4 regions of the Pseudoalteromonas sp. S3776 genome follow, and region 1 is predicted to be linked to each of the others. Evidence: predicted binding sites of a transcription regulator. Region 1 holds the regulator's gene; each other region holds the start of a gene.
The links. The regulator sigma-54, encoded in region 1, starts transcription at its own class of promoters, with help from an activator protein. The targets are predictions, from matches to a motif close to GTTGGCACGNNNNTNGNNT.

Region 1 (4,762 bases):
ATATTATGACCAATAAACTCTCTAAAATACTTATTATCCCATCGCTGATGCTTGCATTTAGCGCTTCTGCTGCTGAGCCTGCTGCTCAACCGCCAGCAAACCAAATTTCTATTAGTGCAGACCGTCAAGAAGGTCAACTTAAAGAAAACGTAGGTATTTTTGAAAAAAACGTCGAAATTGTGCATGGGAACCGCAAAATTACAGCCGACCGACTCGAAGTACATAAACGTGAAGACCTAGGGGATAACAAACAACTGCTTATTGCCACTGGCAGCCCTGCCTACTTCGAAGAAAAACAAGACGATGGTACCGTAATGAGTGCCAGTGCAAACGAAGTACGTTACGACGTAGCAAAGCGCTTTTTAACACTTGTTGGGGATGCCGAAGTCGCGCAAGCCGGTCAAAAAATTAATGCTAAAAGTATTACCTACGATATGCAGCAGCAACTTATTAGCGCAGAAAAAGACGAAAACTCAACGGATCGTGTCCACACAATTTTAGTGCCTGTTGAAGCAAATATTAAAGAAAAAACAGGTAACGAAGGTCAACCATGAGCACCTTAAAAGCAGAACTATTAGCAAAAAGCTATAAAGGCCGCCAAGTTGTAAAAAATGTAGGCCTTGAGGTAGAAGCCGGCAGCATAGTGGGCTTATTAGGCCCTAATGGCGCAGGTAAAACCACCACCTTTTACATGATTGTAGGGTTAGTACCTAGCGACAAAGGTAAAATATCTATTGATGATAACGATATAACGTTATTACCTATGCACAGTCGTGCTCGCTTAGGCATTGGCTATTTGCCGCAAGAGTCATCTATATTTAGAAAGCTAACAGTTTATCAAAATTTAATGGCTATTTTAGAAACGCGCAAAGAGCTAAATAAAGCCGCGCGAGAAGAAACGCTTAACAACTTACTTGATGAATTTAGCATTCAACATATACGCGATAGCCAAGGTATGGCACTTTCTGGTGGCGAACGCCGCCGTGTAGAGATAGCCAGAGCACTCGCAGCGAACCCTAAATTTATTTTGTTGGATGAGCCTTTTGCTGGTGTTGATCCGATTTCAGTGTTAGATATAAAGAAAATAATAGAACATCTTAAAAATCGTGGCATTGGCGTATTAATTACCGATCACAATGTAAGAGAAACCCTTGATGTTTGTGAAAAAGCCTACATTGTTTCTCATGGGGAGCTAATTGCATCTGGCACCCCAGAACACGTATTAAATGACAAAACTGTACGCGATGTTTATTTAGGCGAGCAATTTAGGCTGTAACATTTAAGCCACACCTACAAGCATCTGCTAATATTAATTATAACAACATAAAAGGATTGTTAGAGATACATGAGGCAATCATTACAGCTGCGCATGGGCCAGCAACTTACAATGACTCCACAATTGCAACAAGCGATTCGCTTGCTGCAGCTCAGTACATTGGATCTCCAGCAAGAAATACAAGAAGCACTGGATAGCAACCCGCTATTAGAAGTAGAAGAGCAAGATTACACGGAAGAGTCGGCTGGAAAAAATGAACAAAAAGCAGATACGGATGATGTAACCGTAAGCGCATCGGCTGATGATACAACCAGTGAATACGAGCAAGACAGTGGTGAAGCTTTAAATAAAGACACCGTTAGCGATGATATGGCGATGGATGTAACTTGGGATGAGTACATGAGTGCAGCCCCTGCGGCATCCTCAGGCCCAATGCCAGAAGATGAGTCTATTTATCAGGGCGCCTCTACTGAAACGCTACATGAGTACTTAATGTGGCAACTTCAGCTTACTCCTTTTAGCCCAACTGACGAGGCCATTGCTATAGCCATTGTAGAAGCTGTAGATGACTCGGGTATTTTAACGCTAAGTTGTGAAGAAATTTTAGAAAGCTTTAACCAAGAAAACGATGACGACGTTGAAGTTGAACTGGATGAAATAGAAGCCGTTTTAAAACGTATTCAATTATTCGACCCTGTAGGTATAGCCGCGCGAAGCTTACAGGAGTGCTTGTGTATTCAGCTTAACCAGTTTGATAAAGACACCCCTTTTATAGAACAAACTAAAATGATCTTAACCGATCACATTGATCTATTAGCGGCACGCGACTATCGTACATTAATGAAAAAGACTAAGCTTAAAGAAGACGAGCTTAAAGAGGTCATGACTCTTATACATACCCTCAACCCAAAACCTGCAGATACAATAGTAAGGGAAGAGTCTGAGTATGTCATACCGGATGTGTCAGTTAAAAAAATTAAGGGCCGTTGGGTGGTAGAGCTAAACCCAGATAGCATGCCAAAAATACGCGTAAATAGTCAGTATGCGGCCATGTCACGTACCGTAAAATCAAGTGGTGATAGCCAGTTTATTCGCTCTCATCTGCAAGAAGCTAAATGGTTTATAAAAAGTCTTGAAAGCAGAAACGACACGCTGCTAAAAGTAACAAACTGTATTGTAAAACAACAACAAGCGTTTTTTGAACATGGCCCCGAAGCCATGAAACCAATGGTTTTAAACGATGTTGCTGAAATGGTAGAAATGCACGAATCAACAATTTCGCGTGTTACTACGCAAAAATATATGCATACGCCACGTGGTATTTTTGAGCTTAAATATTTTTTCTCAAGCCACGTAAGCACCGAAAACGGTGGCGAATGTTCGTCAACCGCAATACGTGCCTTAATTAAAAAGCTAATTGCCGCGGAAAACTCAGCCAAACCATTGAGTGATAGTAAAATTGCGGATATATTGGCAGAGCAAGGAATTAAAGTAGCTAGACGCACAATAGCAAAATACCGTGAATCGCTAGCTATTCCACCGTCAAATCAGAGAAAGAGTTTGATATAAGACGTAAAAAACAAAGAGGAAATGCTTATGCAACTAAACCTAACTGGTCGTCACGTAGAAGTAACTGATTCACTTAGAGACTATGTAAATAATAAATTTGCAAAGCTAGAAAGGCACTCAGATCATATTAGCAATGTGCATGTCATTCTCGATGTAGAAAAACTCAACCAAAAAGCAGAAGCGACTATTCATGTAAGCGGCGCAGATTTATTTGCCTCAACAGAGCACCAAGATATGTATGCTGCTATAGACTCGTTGATTGACAAGCTCGATCGTCAAGTCATAAAACATAAAGAGAAGCTTGCTAGACACTAATATTATGAAATTAAGTACATTAGTATGCCAGGACTGCAGCAAAGCTGCGGTCCTTTTTAGTAGTAAAAAAAGAATTTTAGAATTTATCAGTGAGCTGGCTCATGAAAAGCTCCCTTACTTACCACAACAGGATATTCTTAATGCGCTAGCCAGCAGAGAAAAACTAGGTAGTACGGGTATTGGCCGCGGTATCGCAATTCCGCATGGTAGAATGGGTGGCGTAGAAGAACCGCTTGCGTTAGTACTCGTTAGTGACAAGCCTGTAAACTTTGATGCTATTGATAACTGTCCTGTTGATATTTTTGTTGCACTCATCGTACCAGATGGCGATAACCAGCAGCACCTAAAGACTCTAGCAACCATAGCTGATAAACTGAGCAATAAAGAATTTTGCAAACAGCTGCGAAGCGCTAAAACCGATGCAGAACTGTATCAAGTAATTGTTGATCAATCGTAGTAAATACTAAGGGCTATAAATGGAGTTAATAATCATAAGCGGCCGTTCCGGTTCAGGTAAATCGGTTGCTTTACGCGTGGTTGAAGATTTAGGTTATTATTGCGTAGATAATATCCCGGTCAACCTGCTGCCCTCTTTAGTACGTAGTGTTTCAGATAACTATGACAAAATAGCTGTTAGTATCGATGTTCGTAATATCCCCAAAGAGCAAGACGAGTTTAACGATATTCTTGAATACCTACCGGACTTTGCTAAACCCACTCTGTTTTATTTAGACAGTGACGATCAAACACTCATAAAACGTTTTTCAGAAACACGCAGATTACACCCTTTATCAATCGATTCATTGCCGCTCGACTTAGCAATAAAAAAAGAAAAAGAACTGCTTGATGTACTTGTAACCCGCGCAGACTTTATGCTTGATACGACTGATTTAAGTGTTCACCAGTTGGCTGAGTCAATTCGCGAAAAAATACTCGGAAAAAAAGATAAACAACTAATTGTAACGTTTGAATCGTTTGGTTTTAAACACGGCATACCTAAAGAAGCTGATTATGTATTTGATGCTCGCTTTTTGCCAAATCCGCATTGGGAGCCTGAACTTAAACCGCTTACAGGTCTTGATCAACCTGTAAAAGACTTTTTGGCAAACCACAGCATAGTGCAAAAATTTACTTGGCAAATTCAAACATTTGTACAAACTTGGTTACCACACTTAGAGCGCAATAACCGCAGCTACCTGACTATTGCAATAGGTTGTACGGGTGGGCAACACCGCTCGGTTTATTTAGCCCAAACTATAGGTGAGAGCTTTGCAATGACACATCCAAATGTAAAAATTAGGCACCGTGAGCAAGAAAAGTAACCTTAAAATAATAACCTGTTCAGTTTAGGTATAGTAATTTATGCGTTGTGAAGACACGTTTTTAATAAAAAATAAATTAGGCTTACACGCCAGAGCGGCAACGGTCCTTGCGCAATTAGCTGTGCAGTTTGATGCTAAAATTACCTTACATCAAGATGATAAAGAAGCCGCTGGTGATAGCGTATTAGCCTTAATGCTACTCGAAAGTAGTAAAGGCAAAGAAGTTAAAGTTGTATGTGAAGGCCCAGACTCAGAAAAGGCTTTGCATGCGGTCGGACAA
Region 2 (4,762 bases), on a different contig from region 1:
AAACCAATATAAAAACCTTGCAGGTTAAATTTGAAGTAAAAGAAAAAGAAGACAAGATTTTACAGCTAGAATACGAAAAAAACATAAACAAATTGCAAGCTACAGAAGAACACCAACAAAAAATAATTTGGCGGTTAAGTGCATCTATTGCCTTTATTGTGGTGATCGTATCGCTATTTTTATTTTACCGACAAATGCGCCAACGTAAAAAATACCATGCTATAGCATTAACCGACTACCTAACTAACAGCCTAAACCGACGTGGCATACTACAAAAAGCTGATGAGTGCTTATCCCAGCAGAGCCTAGCAATAGCTATTGTCGATTTAGATTACTTTAAAGCTATTAACGACAAATTTGGCCACGATATAGGAGATTTAGTACTTATAAACTTTGCTCAAGCAGCAAAAGACACTCTAAATACTACTGACAAGTTTGGACGCTATGGCGGCGAAGAGTGGCTATTTGTTTTAAAAACGCAAAATCGCGATAAAATAAACAACTTTTTCAAAAATCTTGAAAATAAGTTAGCGCAATACTGCAGCGATATTGAAGCATTGCCAAGTAAAACACACATTACCTTTAGTGCTGGTGTGGCAATAAGTCATGCTAAAAGCGACTCACTAAGCGAGCTCATTAAACGTGCAGACCAACAGCTCTATAAAGCAAAAGAAAATGGCAGAAACCAAATAGCAATCGCGTAAATATACGTTATTACTGCCCTTCTATAATCATTTGTTTTATTTTTATCGCTTTTTCAAAGTGATCTAACTTATGGGTGTGTATCCACCACGTAGCGGCTTGCATCAGCAGCTCTGGATTGTCGTTTTTATTTGCAAAAAAAGCGTAAAAAGAAAGGCCTACGTTTTCGCCTTTGGCTGCTATTTTTTTATCGCATACAGCTATAATTTTTGCTTTTAGTTCTCCCTGCATACATACCTTATTTAATTGTATTTTAATTATCTAAATATACCGTTTAAAAAACTAACAATTAGCTGTAAAAGACTTCTATCAACAATACTATGATTCTCAAACTCTTTATTAGGCGTATTTACTTTTGTAGCTTTGCATTCATTATTTAGCGGCTCATTTTTATGTATATTGGTTTCATAAGCTATATCAGCTTGCTCCATACACTTTGCAGAGCCCGCATAAGGCTTTGCCGCACAGCCCGTTAAAAATATACTCAGCAACAATAAAGCTAAAACCGCTTTCATCATCAATCCTATTTTATGCACCCTTTTGCTTTAGATTATAGCTGTAAGTTTGCTTAGTTAGTCGGTTATCAAAACAAGTAGATCAATAAAAAACACTGCAATTTCATCAATAAAAGCGTCGTCTTTAGCATCCTTTTTTTATTTGAGCGCTAATACATTCATTGTAAACCTTTGAGCTTGTTTGGTTTCCCTTTAGCTCGGTCATTTCAGCTTCTTCTCTGCATAAATTGCTACCGTAATGCGGTGCTGTAGTACATGCACTTAATAACACGCACAATATTAATGCTGTAGTGGGGCTTTTTAAGTTCATCCTTTAACTATCCTAATATCTAAAGTTTTATAAAAAATATGTAAGGCGAGTATTTTCAACTTGTACCTAAATAATGCGCCACTTTAACACCCCTTTAAAATACCCAACCAGCAAAAATATGTAAGCTTATGTAGCGTGATAAGCAACCTTCTTTTTTAATCTGAAAAAATTGCAGCTTTTTATGTGTAAAAGTTACAGAGCAATTCCATAGCAAGCATTCTCAACCCATTTAACCCATACATATCAACAACTTAAACTTTGGCATTTCGCTTGCTTTTAAGTTTATAAAGCAATTACAGCAAGGAAAGAGTTACGAATATTTTTGAAGCACTACGACACGATCACGACAAACAACGCGAGTTAGTAGATGCTCTTATTCAAACGCACGGCGATACAACTGAACGCCACAAGCTAATGGACAAGCTTAAAGCAGAATTAGAAGATCACGCAAAATTTGAAGAGCGTTATTTTTATAACCCACTTATGTTTGAAGATTTAACACATGAAAAAGCACGCCACAGCGTTGCCGAGCATCATGAAATTGACGAACTAATAGAACAACTTGAAGACACCGAAATGAGTTCATCGGCGTGGTTAGTTGCAGCTAAAAAACTGCACCACTTAGTACATCACCATTTAGATGAAGAAGAACATGAGGTATTTCAATTAGCGGGTAAAGCCCTAACTGAGGGGCAAAAAGAAAGCCTAGCTAAACATTATAGCGATGCCATGCATTAGTTTTAATTTAAACCAACTTCCATACACTCCCTTGTGTACTTATTGGTTATAAGCCTTACGGCTTATAACCATTTTTTTTGCCCTGCTACTTAATTGTAAATTTAACGTCTTGATCACGTAATAAGTAAAGTGCAAAACAGGCTGCCCACATTGGCCACGCTGTAAAAAACAATAAATTATTAAAGCCATCAATATACTGATTATAAGATGAAAGTGTAGAAAGGCCATGCATTACAAAAATGATTCCGTACGTAAGGCGCTTTTTAATGCCCGCCATAAATGCTAAAACCAAAACAAGTTGTACAGCACCTATAACGTAAGCAATTATATCCGTAGAACCACTGATACCATAAAAATGTTCAAATATACGTGCGCTATGTCCAGGGTTAACAAACTTATCGAATGTCCACATTATCATTACAATAAACACCCCTAAACGTAAAGAGAAGAGTGACCATTGCAAACGGTTTTGCACATCAGAGTTAATTGTACCTGTCATAAAACTTCCTTAAAAAATATTAATAAACGTTGAAGTAAGCTAGACCGTATAACTGAGCTTTTATTTCAGAAAAGAGTAATTTTTTTCAATACATGTTTGATAGACCTCTAAGTTTATAAAAATAAATTAATAACACACAGGTTTCATTAAAATAGACTATGCTTAAAAAAACCATACAAAGCAGCAGCTTACATTATATTTTAAAACTAGGTACTTAAGTATGAATTTATTAATAGAGTATTGGCTTTCGTTCTAAAAAATAAAAAGAAGACTAAATTAATTGAAAGTTATTTTTAAGGCTTTCGGTCTTTATCGCCAACAACATTTTAATCGTAGAGAGAAAACGTTTGAAACACGCACAATTAGCAATCACGCTAGCCATTATATTAAACACACCATTGCTAGCATTTGCAGCTGAAGAACCAAAAGCAACAACTAAAAGCGCAATTGAGCATATAGAAGTAGCTGGCCAAGTTCTTAAATCTCAAGGTTTATCTGTAAAAGACGCCACTGTAGACGGCCCTTTCGGGGATAATTTGGCACTGCAAGATATCGCACGTTCAGTAACGCCTATTTCAAGCGAGTTAATAGAACAACTTAACATCACTACCTTACAAGACGTTCTTGCAGTTAGCCCAAACACATACTCTGCAAGTGGCTTTGGTGCGCCCAGTTTACCTACTATTCGTGGCCAACTCGGAGAGCTTTTTCAAGACGGTACGCGTCGTCAAGCAGGTAACAATGGCTTTGGTGTGCCGTTATCGTTCAACTCTATAGAACAAATAGATGTAGTAAAAGGTGCACCACCTGTTTTATTTGGCTCAAGCCAACGTAACGGTGGTTTTGTAAATTTACACTCAAAGACTGCTTCTACAGATGAAAGTAAAGGTAAAGTTAAGCTCTCAGCGGGACGATGGGATCAATACAGTGCACAAGTAGATTACACAGCGCCAATTATTCAAGACAAAGTAGGCCTAAGAGTAAGTTACGAGCACCTTGATGAAGGCAGCTACTACGATTATTCAGGTACTAAAAGCGACAGCTTATTTGCAGCAGTTATAATATTGCCAGACGATAAAAGCAGTTGGGACATTAACTTTGAACTATACCAAGTTGAATTTACCGATAACGCAGGTATTAATCGCCCTACTCAAGCCTTAATTGATGATGGCCTTTACATAACGGGCCAAGGCGTACAAGCCAATGGCAGTACAGTACCGGCGGCGGGTTCAATTGTATCGCCTACTGGGCAAGTAAAAATAGATCGCAGCACCGTACTTACCGATCCTGATAATCAAAACGAAGCAACAACCTACTTAATTCACAGCATTTATAAACGTGAGCTTAGTGCAAATGCCTCACTTAAAAACATTACGTATTTTCAGCATTTACAGCGTGAAGAAATAGCCCAAAACAGCTTTGTAGAAATTATAGACGGCGCTGATACAGCGCAAAACCGAACGGAGCTTACGTACCGCTGGAACAGTGACCAGCAAACAATTTTTGCTTTTGACGTGCGCTACAATAAAGTGCTCGGCTACAGCCAATTTACTACCGAAGCCGATTTACCAATTGATTTAACAGGTCCACTTTCAAACCGCCGCATTCCTTTAACCGATGCACAAAAGGCGCGGTTAGTAGAGCTAAGCCCAGGTGTGTTTGTATCGCCTGGTGGTCAATACGATTTAGATAACGATGGCAGCGGCGACTTTAACCTATCAGACACAACCGACTCACGCTCATGGCAAACAGGGCTTGCTATTCAACAAGACTCAGATTGGGGTGATAAGCTTCATACTAGTGTGGGTTACCGCATTGATTTTTACGATGTAGAAGCAAACGACCCTATAGCACCGCAAGGCCAAGTTGCTGCAAGCGATAGCATTAACGAAACACTGCATTCTGGCCAAGTTAGCTTTAACTACAAAATAAATGCCGACTACACCACTTACGGTGCAGCAAGTTATAACGAAGCAACGTCAAACAGTATGGCTGGCG
Region 3 (4,762 bases), on a different contig from region 1:
TACGGCTAAAAATAGTGTATTTATGCCTGATACATTAGCTGTTGTGGGCGATGAGACAGCACAACTAAACGAGGTTGTTAATGCTTACTCACAAGTAGCTGCTATTCACTTAGAAGAGGCAATACGCTACCCAATAAAGCTTGCTGATGCCCAGCAACTGATTATTGATGAAAGTACGTTGAACGATTTATTAAATGTTGAATCTATAAACGAAACGCTCAGCGCCAACGCATACCCTGTCGTTGTCGTTAATCATGAGCACACATTAGCATTGCCTTGTACTACCCAAATCAACGCACAGCATGTTAAAGCCTCAGCGTTAGCACAACGAATAATGAGCTTAAACGCGAAAGCGGGGGATGAACACGTTGCATCAGCCAGTAATCATGAAGCGGTAAAAAAAGATATATCGGGTTTACTTATCATGGCGGTTGATGATAACCCACTTAACTTAGACATTATTAGCAGTGTATTAAAGCAAGCCCAAGTTAATGTAGTTACAGTCACCAATGCCCCCGAGGCAATAGAGCTGCTACAAATATTAAAGCCGGATTTAATTTTGATGGATGTGCAAATGCCGCATATTGACGGTTGCCAAGCAACACAATTAATTCGCCAACAGTTTGACGCACGCCAACTGCCTATTTTTGCTTTAACAGCACATTGTGAGCCTGCAGATGTTGAGCGCTCTCTTAATAGTGGAATGAATAAGCATTTAACAAAACCTGTGGTAGCCAAGGTTTTGATAGATGCAATTAGAGACGTAGACTTTACAAAACCTAAGTTTTACGACCAAAACTTTGCGCTTACCCAGTTTAATTTTGATGAAAATTTATTGGCAACTATGGTCGGGAAGTTTGCAAAGTTATGTGACACCCAATTACAGCAAATTGAGGAAAATACCCAGCGGGATGAAGTGGTACGCTTAGTGCATAGCATAAAAGGGGTTGCGGGTAACTTAGGGTTTATTAGGCTTTCACTGTGTGCAAAACAATGTGAAACGCACCTAAAAACAACTAACGAGCCTGTTCAGCAAAGTTTAAAAGAGCTGATCACACAGCTAAAACAAGTGATTATATTTATTGAAACCTTAGGGGGACGGGATGCCGAAAAAAGCTAAAATACTGATTGTGGATGATGATCCTCTTAATCGGCTTGTGCTTGAAAAAACACTGGGCACGGAGCATGACGTATTTTTAGTCGAAAGCGGCGAAAAAGCGCTCACCTTTATTAAATTAAATCAGGTCGATTTAATTATTTTAGATGTGGTAATGCCAGGCATTGATGGTTACGAAGTGCTTGTGCAGCTTAAAGAAAACCCTATTACGCAATCTATCCCTATCGTGTTTATATCGGCTAATAATAGCCACACCGATGAAGCCAAAGGCCTTGAGTTAGGTGCAATGGATTACATCACTAAGCCCTTTAATGCATCTATAGTAAAAGTGAGAGTACGTAATCAATTACTTATTAAGCAAAAAAATGATTTGCTTGAGATGCTTGCCTCCATTGATGGCTTAACAGAAATACCTAACAGGCGTTATTTAGACGAAAACCTCTCGCGTGAATGGCGCAGAAGCAAACGTAATGGCTCATGCTTATCTGTTTTATTAATGGATATCGATCACTTTAAGCGCTATAACGACTGCTATGGACATCGTGCTGGTGATGAGTGTTTAAAGCAGGTTGCGCAAGCCTTAGCGGCGCAATGTGAGCGTAGTACTGACTTTATAGCGCGTTACGGGGGGGAAGAGTTTGCAGCGGTCTTACCCGATGTTAATAAACAACAGGCATTAGCCTTTGCACAAAAGCTAAGAAAAGCGGTAAACAATTTAAATATAGAGCACAAAGCATCTTTAAATGCAGATCATATTACAATCAGTATAGGTATTGCGAGTATGGAAAACGGCAACGCCAGTGCCGAGCAGGCTTTACTTGAACAAGCTGACCTAGGGCTATATGCCGCAAAAGATGCAGGTCGTGATCAGGTGGTTGCGCTTAACTTGTAATATGGCTGTGTTTTCACAAAGCCTTGTTTAAATCGGCCCCACACATTATGTTATTACCGAGCGGGGCAACTATATTTTACTAGCACGTTGTTATTTGGTGATCATACCCAGCGCGCTTTCACCAATACCCACCAATTTATCATTTTTAAACACCAACGGTGTGCACTCATCTTTTGTTGTTTTTCCATCAGAGTGAATACTATGCGTCATGTAATAAAGTACCTGATACACATCACCGTCTTTTTTTAACAGCTCGGTGAAGCTTGGCGTTTTTAATTGCGCTAAAACAGATTGGTAGCTGCTATCCATTTTTAGATCGGCAATTGCTTCGCGGTTTTTTTTATGATGCTGTTGCCAACTTGATGAGTCATTCCCTGCCCAGTGCGTTTCTGCTTCGCCATCTGATACGGCAATAACACAACCGGTTAGAAACGGGGCAATAAGTGCTGCAGCTAAAAGTGATTTTTTCATTGTTATAGTCCTTGATGAATTTTAATTTAATTATTTACTCTTCATGGAGCAAGTAATGGGCCAATATAACAAAGATTTAAATTCAATAGCTTATGATTTTGTGACTATTTTTAAATGATGAATTATAAAAATCATTAGTAAAAACAGCCACTTTTTAGTTTTTTTAACGATTAGGCTAATTTAGGTCAATTAAATATAGTATAGCCAAAATACGTTACACTAAACGATTACGAGATTCACCGTTAGTAAAGGCTGCTATGTTTAAGCTCACCTCATTAATTAAGCGTACGATTGACTCTGTGCTTGCCCAGGCTATGTGAGGGGTAAGCAGCAAGTTTTCGCCTGTGTAATTTGCTAGTGGGTTGGTGAGCTCTGCCGGCTCTTTTGTTAGTACATCAACGCCTGCTCCAGCAATTAAATTTTGCTCAAGCGCTGTTACTAGGTCGGCTTCGTTTATAATGCCTCCGCGGGCGGTATTAATAATAATACTGCTAGGTTTCATCATTTTTAACTCATCTAACGAAATTAAATCGCGTGTCTCATCAGTCAGCGGGCAGTGCACGCTAATTATATCAGCGGTTTTTAATACTTCTTCGAAAGGTGTGCGGTCTTTCCTACAAGGCGCACCTTTACGCTCTGCCACCACTACATTTGCGCCAAATGCTTGTGCTACTGTGGCTACCCCTTTACCCAGCGTGCCGCCACCTATAATGGCAAATGTTTTACCTTGTAAATCATTAAAGCTGTAGTCTAATCTGCAAAACATCTCGCTTTTTTGCCATGCACCTTGCTGACAATCGCGTTGATAGCGATGTGTATTACCTAATAAATTAGTTACCAACGAAAACGTGTGCTGTACAACCGAAGGGGTCGAGTAGCCTGCTACATTGGTAACGGCAATACCAAATTCTTCAGCGGCGTTTAATTCAACATTATTAGTGCCTGTTGCACTTACGCATATAAGCTTAAGTGTTTTAAGTTGGCTTATCGTATCGCGATTTAGCACAACCTTGTTGGTAATAAGGACGTCCGCGCCTTGGCTGTGAGCAACAACTTGCTCAGGTGAGGTAAGTTCGTAAGTCGTTAGCTCACCTAGTTCTTCAATGCAAGTTAACGAGGTTTTAGCTAAAGTAGCGTTATCGAGAATGGTGATTTTCATTGTGTGTCCTATCTAAATGCGTACCGTAAAATGGCAAGAGTGTTTAAGGTACTACGAATACACACTTATGTTAATGCTATTACTACCAAATGCTTAGTACAAAAAGTCAGGCTATTGATAAAAGTCTAAATTGGCTGGTCTGCCCACTCAAATATAAATAACATGATATTTTAGCGGGCTATATCGCTGGGGCCTGTTTTTCTTTTGAGGTTGAACTTACTTACCCATGAAAGGTCAGCAAGCCTTATTAAAGTTGATAAGATTAAAAAACAATGCACCAACCTCTTTTTGCGTGGTCATAAACTGAAATGGCTCGCAAATAAGCATAACCAATTGGCTATTTCTTATTTAAGAGTGGCTGAGTTATAATCAAAATTATATATAAACGGTACGTTTTGCGTGCCGTTTTTTAACATTGTAGATGCAGTAATGAGTGAATTAGAAGATAAGTACGCAGACATAAGACCTTACAACGACGACGAAGTTGCGGCCTCGCTAGCGCGTTTAATTAACGATAATGCGTTTATTGATGTAATAGCAAAGTACAACTTGCCGCGCTTTATATCGGCTATACCTTTTATTGCTCGCGCACTGGTGAGAAGCCAGTTACGAAAAAAATGGGGTAAATTTACGAGCGTTGAAGATGTGCAAAACGAAGTTGCAGAGTATTTAGATAAACTTATAAAACGCACTACCTCAAAAGTCACCTTTTCGGGTTTAGATAAATTAGACCCACAGCAGGCGTATTTATTTATATCAAACCATCGCGACATAGTGCTGGACCCTGCACTAGTGAACTGGGGGTTGTATCAGCACAATATGAAGACGGTGCGCATAGCAATTGGCGATAATTTATTGCAAATACCCTATATCACCGAGCTGATGCGTTTAAATAAAAGCTTTATCGTTAAGCGCTCAGCCAAAGCACCTAAAGAGATGCTTAAGGCGCTTACGCAGTTATCATCATATATTTATGACTCGTTAACGGCAGGAAACTCTATTTGGATTGCCCAAAAAGAAGGCCGTGCAAAAGATGGATTTGATCAAACAGATCCTGCGCTTTTAAAAATGCTGCAACTTAATGGCCGTAAACAAAAGAAAGAGTTTGGCGAGTACATTAAAG
Region 4 (4,762 bases), on a different contig from region 1:
GTGGCGAGGCAAAAGGGTCGGCAGTTGCTGAAGAAGCCGTTGATAGTTTAAAAATTAAAGTCACAGATGCCTCTGGGCAACTGGTTAGAACTATCGATATGGGTTCGCAAGCAGCGGGTGCTGTGCGCTTTAGTTGGGATGGGAATAATGAATCTGGCGAACGCCTACCAGAGGGCGAATACACGATTACTGCAGAGGGCAGTACCAACGGCGAGTTTTCAAGCTTACCGGTAGCCACATTCAAAAATATTGAAAGCGTTAATATCAACGGCTCTAGTGGCATTATTATTAACACCAAAGAGGGTGCGGTTAGGTTGACAGATGTCGCAGAGATCGCATAACCATTTAAAAGTATTTCGCCTGCTAGCAGGCTATTAGATTAAAAGTTAGAGGTGAATTATGAGCTTTAATATCGCACTTACAGGCCTAGCTGCCGCTCAAAAAGACTTAGACGTAACAGCAAATAATATTGCTAACGTAAATACCACTGGTTTTAAAGAATCGCGGGCTGAATTTGCTGATGTATATGCTGCATCTGTGTTTAGCGCAGGTAAAACCAAAAATGGTGATGGTGTGCAAACAACTATGGTTGCACAGCAATTTCATCAAGGCTCACTGCAATTTACTAACAACTCGTTAGACTTAGCGATTACCGGCGAAGGTTACTTTGCAATGACCGATGATATTTCGTCGCAAGATTTAACCTATACTCGTGCAGGTGCATTTAAGCTAAATCAAGACAATTTTATGGTTGACGCCAAAGGTAATTACTTACAAGCTTTTCCGGTTGATGCATCAAGTGGGGACACCACATCGGTAAGTCTAAGTACAACTAACCCAATTCAAATTCCTGATTCATCTGGTTCGCCTCGTGCTACGGAAAACGTATTTTTGTCATTTAATTTAGATGCAACAGCAGATGCTACCGGCCTTGCTTTTGACCCTACATCAAATGGTACGTATAACTCGTCAACGTCTACAACCGTTTACGACTCATTAGGTGAGCCGCATATTCTTCAGTACTTTTTTGTTAAAGAAGAAGACGCTGCTGCAGGTGGTACTGATAACAGCTGGGAGGTATACGCCACCTTAGATGGGAAAGTTGTAGATGGTACATCAGGTGCAGAGCAAACAACTACACCTTATACACCGATAGCTACACTTGGCTTCGACTCTAGTGGTTTACCTGCGACAACCAACGGTATAGCAAATACTAACGCCACAACATTTGACGAAATTAATTTACCGGCAGGTGCAGGCACTGGTTTATCGTCAATGCTTGATAACGGCGCGACATTTCCAAGCACGGGTATTGAGTTAAATTGGCGCGATGAAAATAACACAGCAGGACGTATTCCCACTCAGTACTCAAGTGGTTTTGAAGTAAAAGCCCTTGACCAAGATGGCTCTACAGTCGGTCGTTTAGCGGGTATTGATATTGGTACAGACGGTAAAATTGTGGCCTCGTACAGTAATGGTGATTCAACCTACTTAGGGCAAGTGGCTATGGTACGCTTTCCAAACTCACAAGGTTTATCGCAAGTAGGCGATACCAGCTGGAAGCAAAGTATTGACTCTGGCGAGCCGGTAGCCGGTGAAGCAGGTTCGGGTACTTTTGGTAGTATTAATTCATCTGCACTTGAGCAATCAAATACCAACTTAACAAACGAATTAGTTGATTTGATTACCGCTCAACGTAACTACCAAGCAAACTCTCGAGCGCTTGAAGTTAACTCAACAATTCAGCAAAGTATTTTGCAGATTCGATAAGTTAACCTTATTTTTGGTTAAGATTTTAAGGCTGCATTTTTGCAGCCTTTTTTATACCTAATACCACAAAAATAGCCTAGCTGAACCGTTCAATACCTTTCTTATATTGTGTCAAATTTAATCTGGCATCTATTTTGCATTTATCAACTCAGAGATTTTTTATGTGAGTCGATGTTATGGACAAAATGGTCTACATTGCGGCCTCTGGCGCTAAGCAAAGCCTACAAGGGCTTGCACTTAAAGCCAATAATTTGGCAAACGCAAATACCACAGGTTTTAAAGCTGACTTCGCGCAAGCGCGTTCTATGCAAGCATTCGGCGAGGGCTTGCCGACCCGAGTGTTTTCTATGCAAGAGCGACCTGGTTCTAACATGACCTCTGGCGGCATAATAGAAACAGGGCGAGATTTAGACATTGCCATGAGCGATAACGCCTGGCTCGCTGTTCAAGATGAGTCAGGGAATGAAGCCTACACTAAAGTCGGTACGCTGAACATTACTGCACAAGGCATGTTAGTAACGAGCCATGGTCGTCAAGTTATTGGCGAAGGTGGCCCCGTAATTCTACCTGTCCCTATTGAAAAAATAAGCTTTAGTGCAGATGGCGCCATTCAGGTTCGCCCGCAAGGCGCACCAGCCAATTTTTTAGAAGAAGTAGACACGCTACGTGTTGTTGAAGGAAACAGCAGGCAGCTTGAAAAAGGTAACGATGGTTTATTTAGACCAGTACCTGGGCAAACCGTTGATACCTCTGAAAATGTAAAAGTATTAAGTGGTGCACTGGAAATGTCTAACGTTAATCCAGTTCACGAAATGGTCGATATGATCAACCACCAACGTCAATTTGAGTTACAAGTAAAACTAATGAAAACAGCTGAAGAGATTGACGAACGTCAAGATCAGTTGATGCGCATAGTTTAACTTTAAAATGAGGGCATACTTATGAATCCTGCATTGTGGATAAGTAAAACAGGGCTAGACGCTCAACAAACTGATATTTCAGTTATTTCAAATAATTTGGCGAATGCCAGTACCGTAGGTTACAAAAAGAGCCGCGCTATTTTTGAAGATTTACTGTATCAAAACATCAACCAACCTGGCGGGCGATCATCACAAGATACTGAGTTACCATCAGGTCTAATGCTTGGTGCCGGTGCAAAAGTGGTTGCTAACCAAAAAGAGTTTACGCAAGGCAATATGCTTACCACTGAAAACTCACTTGATTGGATGATCTCAGGCGAAGGCTTTTTTGAAGTGTTGCAACCAGATGGCAATATTGCCTATTCGCGTAATGGACAATTTACTACCGATGAAGACGGCCGCATTGTTACTTCAGGCGCTGGCTTTGTTGTTCAGCCCGAAATGAATGTTCCCGATGATGCGCAATCAATTACGGTTTCTCAAGATGGTGAAGTATCTGTACGTGTTGCAGGGCAAGCCGATAATGTGGTGATTGGTCAGCTAACAATTAGCGACTTTATTAATCCATCTGGTCTTGAGCCAATTGGTCAAAACCTTTACACCGAAACGGCTGTTAGTGGTGCGCCTGTGCAAGGTAATCCAGGTGTAGAAGGGTTGGGTACAATTATTCAGGGTTCGCTTGAAACATCAAACGTTAATGTAACAGAAGAATTGGTAAACCTTATCGAAACACAACGTGTTTACGAAATGAATTCAAAAGTAATCTCAGCCGTTGACGAAATGATGAGCTACATCAATCAACAGTTATAATCGTGCACAAGGGGATAGTTATGCGTAAAGTTATTTTATTTGCCGCAGGCACCTTATTTTTAAGTGGCTGTGTTTCTACGCAAAATAGTGAAGTGGTTCAAGACGACCCATACTACGCACCCATGTACCCAGAGCCTGTAGCAGAGCCTGTTGTTGCAACAGGTTCGCTATTTAATACCAACACATTTAATGACCTGTATTCAGATAAAAAAGCGCTTAGAACAGGCGATATAATTACCGTTAAGCTTGAAGAGTCAACACAAGCTACAAAAGCCGCAAAAACTGAAACTGACAAAGAAACCGACGCCAGTTTGGACCCCATTATTGGATTAGGTGGCTTACCTGTCAATATAGGTGGCGACAGTATTCAGTTTGGTATTGGTAGTGATTCATCATTTACCGGTGACTCTAAATCAAATCAGTCAAACAGTTTAGTGGGTGATATTTCTGTAAATGTTATGCGTGTTTTACCCAATGGTAACTTAGTTATCCGTGGCGAAAAATGGCTAACACTTAACACTGGCGAAGAGTTTATTAGGCTCGAAGGGCTAGTTCGCCCGCAAGATGTAAGCGCCGATAACACGGTTGAGTCGAATAGAATTGCGAATGCCCGCATCCAGTATTCAGGAAAAGGGCAAACACAAGAGGCGCAAAGCCCAGGGTGGTTAACACGTTTCTTCAGTAGCTCGTTGTTTCCATTTTAAAGGATAGTAGTATGAAAAACATTAAAGCGTTTATTTTGATCATACTGCTAGGCTGGCAATTTTCTGCCAGCGCGGAACGAATAAAAGATGTTTCTATGGTTGAAGGGGTCCGTGCCAACCAATTGGTAGGCTATGGTTTAGTGGTGGGGCTACCTGGCACAGGGGAGCAAAACTCTTACACGCAACAAAGTTTTAGGGGCATGTTAAACAGTTTTGGTATTACCTTACCTTCAACGCAAAGCCCTAAAATTAAAAACGTAGCAGCAGTGGCAGTTCATGCTGAGCTGCCGCCGTTCAGAAAGCCAGGGCAAACAATTGATATTACGGTTTCCTCTATTGGCAGTGCAGGGAGTTTACGTGGCGGCACATTACTACAAACTTTCTTGAAAGGGGTTGATGGTAACGTATACGCCATAGCACAAGGCAGCTTAATAGTAGGGGGGTTAGGTGCACAAGGGCTTGATGGTAGCAAAGTAGTAATTAATACCCCAACCGTCGGCCGCGTACCAAACGGAGCTACTGTTGAGCGCGAAGTTAAAAGTCCTTTTATGCAAGGCG

Region 2: CWC16_RS02140 (hemerythrin domain-containing protein) is a predicted target of sigma-54. The motif match lies at 1,785-1,803, and genes of this name have one in related genera.
Region 3: CWC16_RS15205 (DUF3192 domain-containing protein) is a predicted target of sigma-54. The motif match lies at 2,527-2,545, and genes of this name have one in related genera.
Region 4: CWC16_RS05495 (flagellar basal body rod protein FlgF) is a predicted target of sigma-54. The motif match lies at 1,892-1,910, and genes of this name have one in related genera.

Annotation. Positions count from the first base shown of each region.
Region 1 is NZ_PNCU01000019.1:96,213-100,974, forward strand. Features, by position in the region: gene lptC (LPS export ABC transporter periplasmic protein LptC) at 1-16, shown strand, start outside; gene lptA (lipopolysaccharide transport periplasmic protein LptA) at 6-554, shown strand; gene lptB (LPS export ABC transporter ATP-binding protein) at 551-1,276, shown strand; gene CWC16_RS09780 (RNA polymerase factor sigma-54) at 1,346-2,845, shown strand; gene hpf (ribosome hibernation promoting factor) at 2,873-3,160, shown strand; gene CWC16_RS09790 (PTS sugar transporter subunit IIA) at 3,165-3,617, shown strand; gene rapZ (RNase adapter RapZ) at 3,637-4,482, shown strand; gene CWC16_RS09800 (HPr family phosphocarrier protein) at 4,523-4,762, shown strand, end outside.
Region 2 is NZ_PNCU01000002.1:208,249-213,010, forward strand. Features, by position in the region: gene CWC16_RS02120 (tetratricopeptide repeat-containing diguanylate cyclase) at 1-704, shown strand, start outside; gene CWC16_RS02125 (DUF6500 family protein) at 715-933, opposite strand; gene CWC16_RS02130 (hypothetical protein) at 960-1,217, opposite strand; gene CWC16_RS02140 (hemerythrin domain-containing protein) at 1,846-2,265, shown strand; gene CWC16_RS02145 (hypothetical protein) at 2,351-2,764, opposite strand; gene CWC16_RS02150 (TonB-dependent receptor) at 3,112-4,762, shown strand, end outside.
Region 3 is NZ_PNCU01000040.1:28,001-32,762, reverse strand. Features, by position in the region: gene CWC16_RS15215 (PAS domain-containing hybrid sensor histidine kinase/response regulator) at 1-1,120, shown strand, start outside; gene CWC16_RS15210 (diguanylate cyclase) at 1,104-2,009, shown strand; gene CWC16_RS15205 (DUF3192 domain-containing protein) at 2,100-2,480, opposite strand; gene CWC16_RS15200 (D-2-hydroxyacid dehydrogenase) at 2,695-3,639, opposite strand; gene CWC16_RS15195 (1-acyl-sn-glycerol-3-phosphate acyltransferase) at 4,069-4,762, shown strand, end outside.
Region 4 is NZ_PNCU01000010.1:10,885-15,646, forward strand. Features, by position in the region: gene CWC16_RS05485 (flagellar hook assembly protein FlgD) at 1-341, shown strand, start outside; gene flgE (flagellar hook protein FlgE) at 400-1,770, shown strand; gene CWC16_RS05495 (flagellar basal body rod protein FlgF) at 1,947-2,690, shown strand; gene flgG (flagellar basal-body rod protein FlgG) at 2,712-3,500, shown strand; gene flgH (flagellar basal body L-ring protein FlgH) at 3,521-4,204, shown strand; gene CWC16_RS05510 (flagellar basal body P-ring protein FlgI) at 4,216-4,762, shown strand, end outside.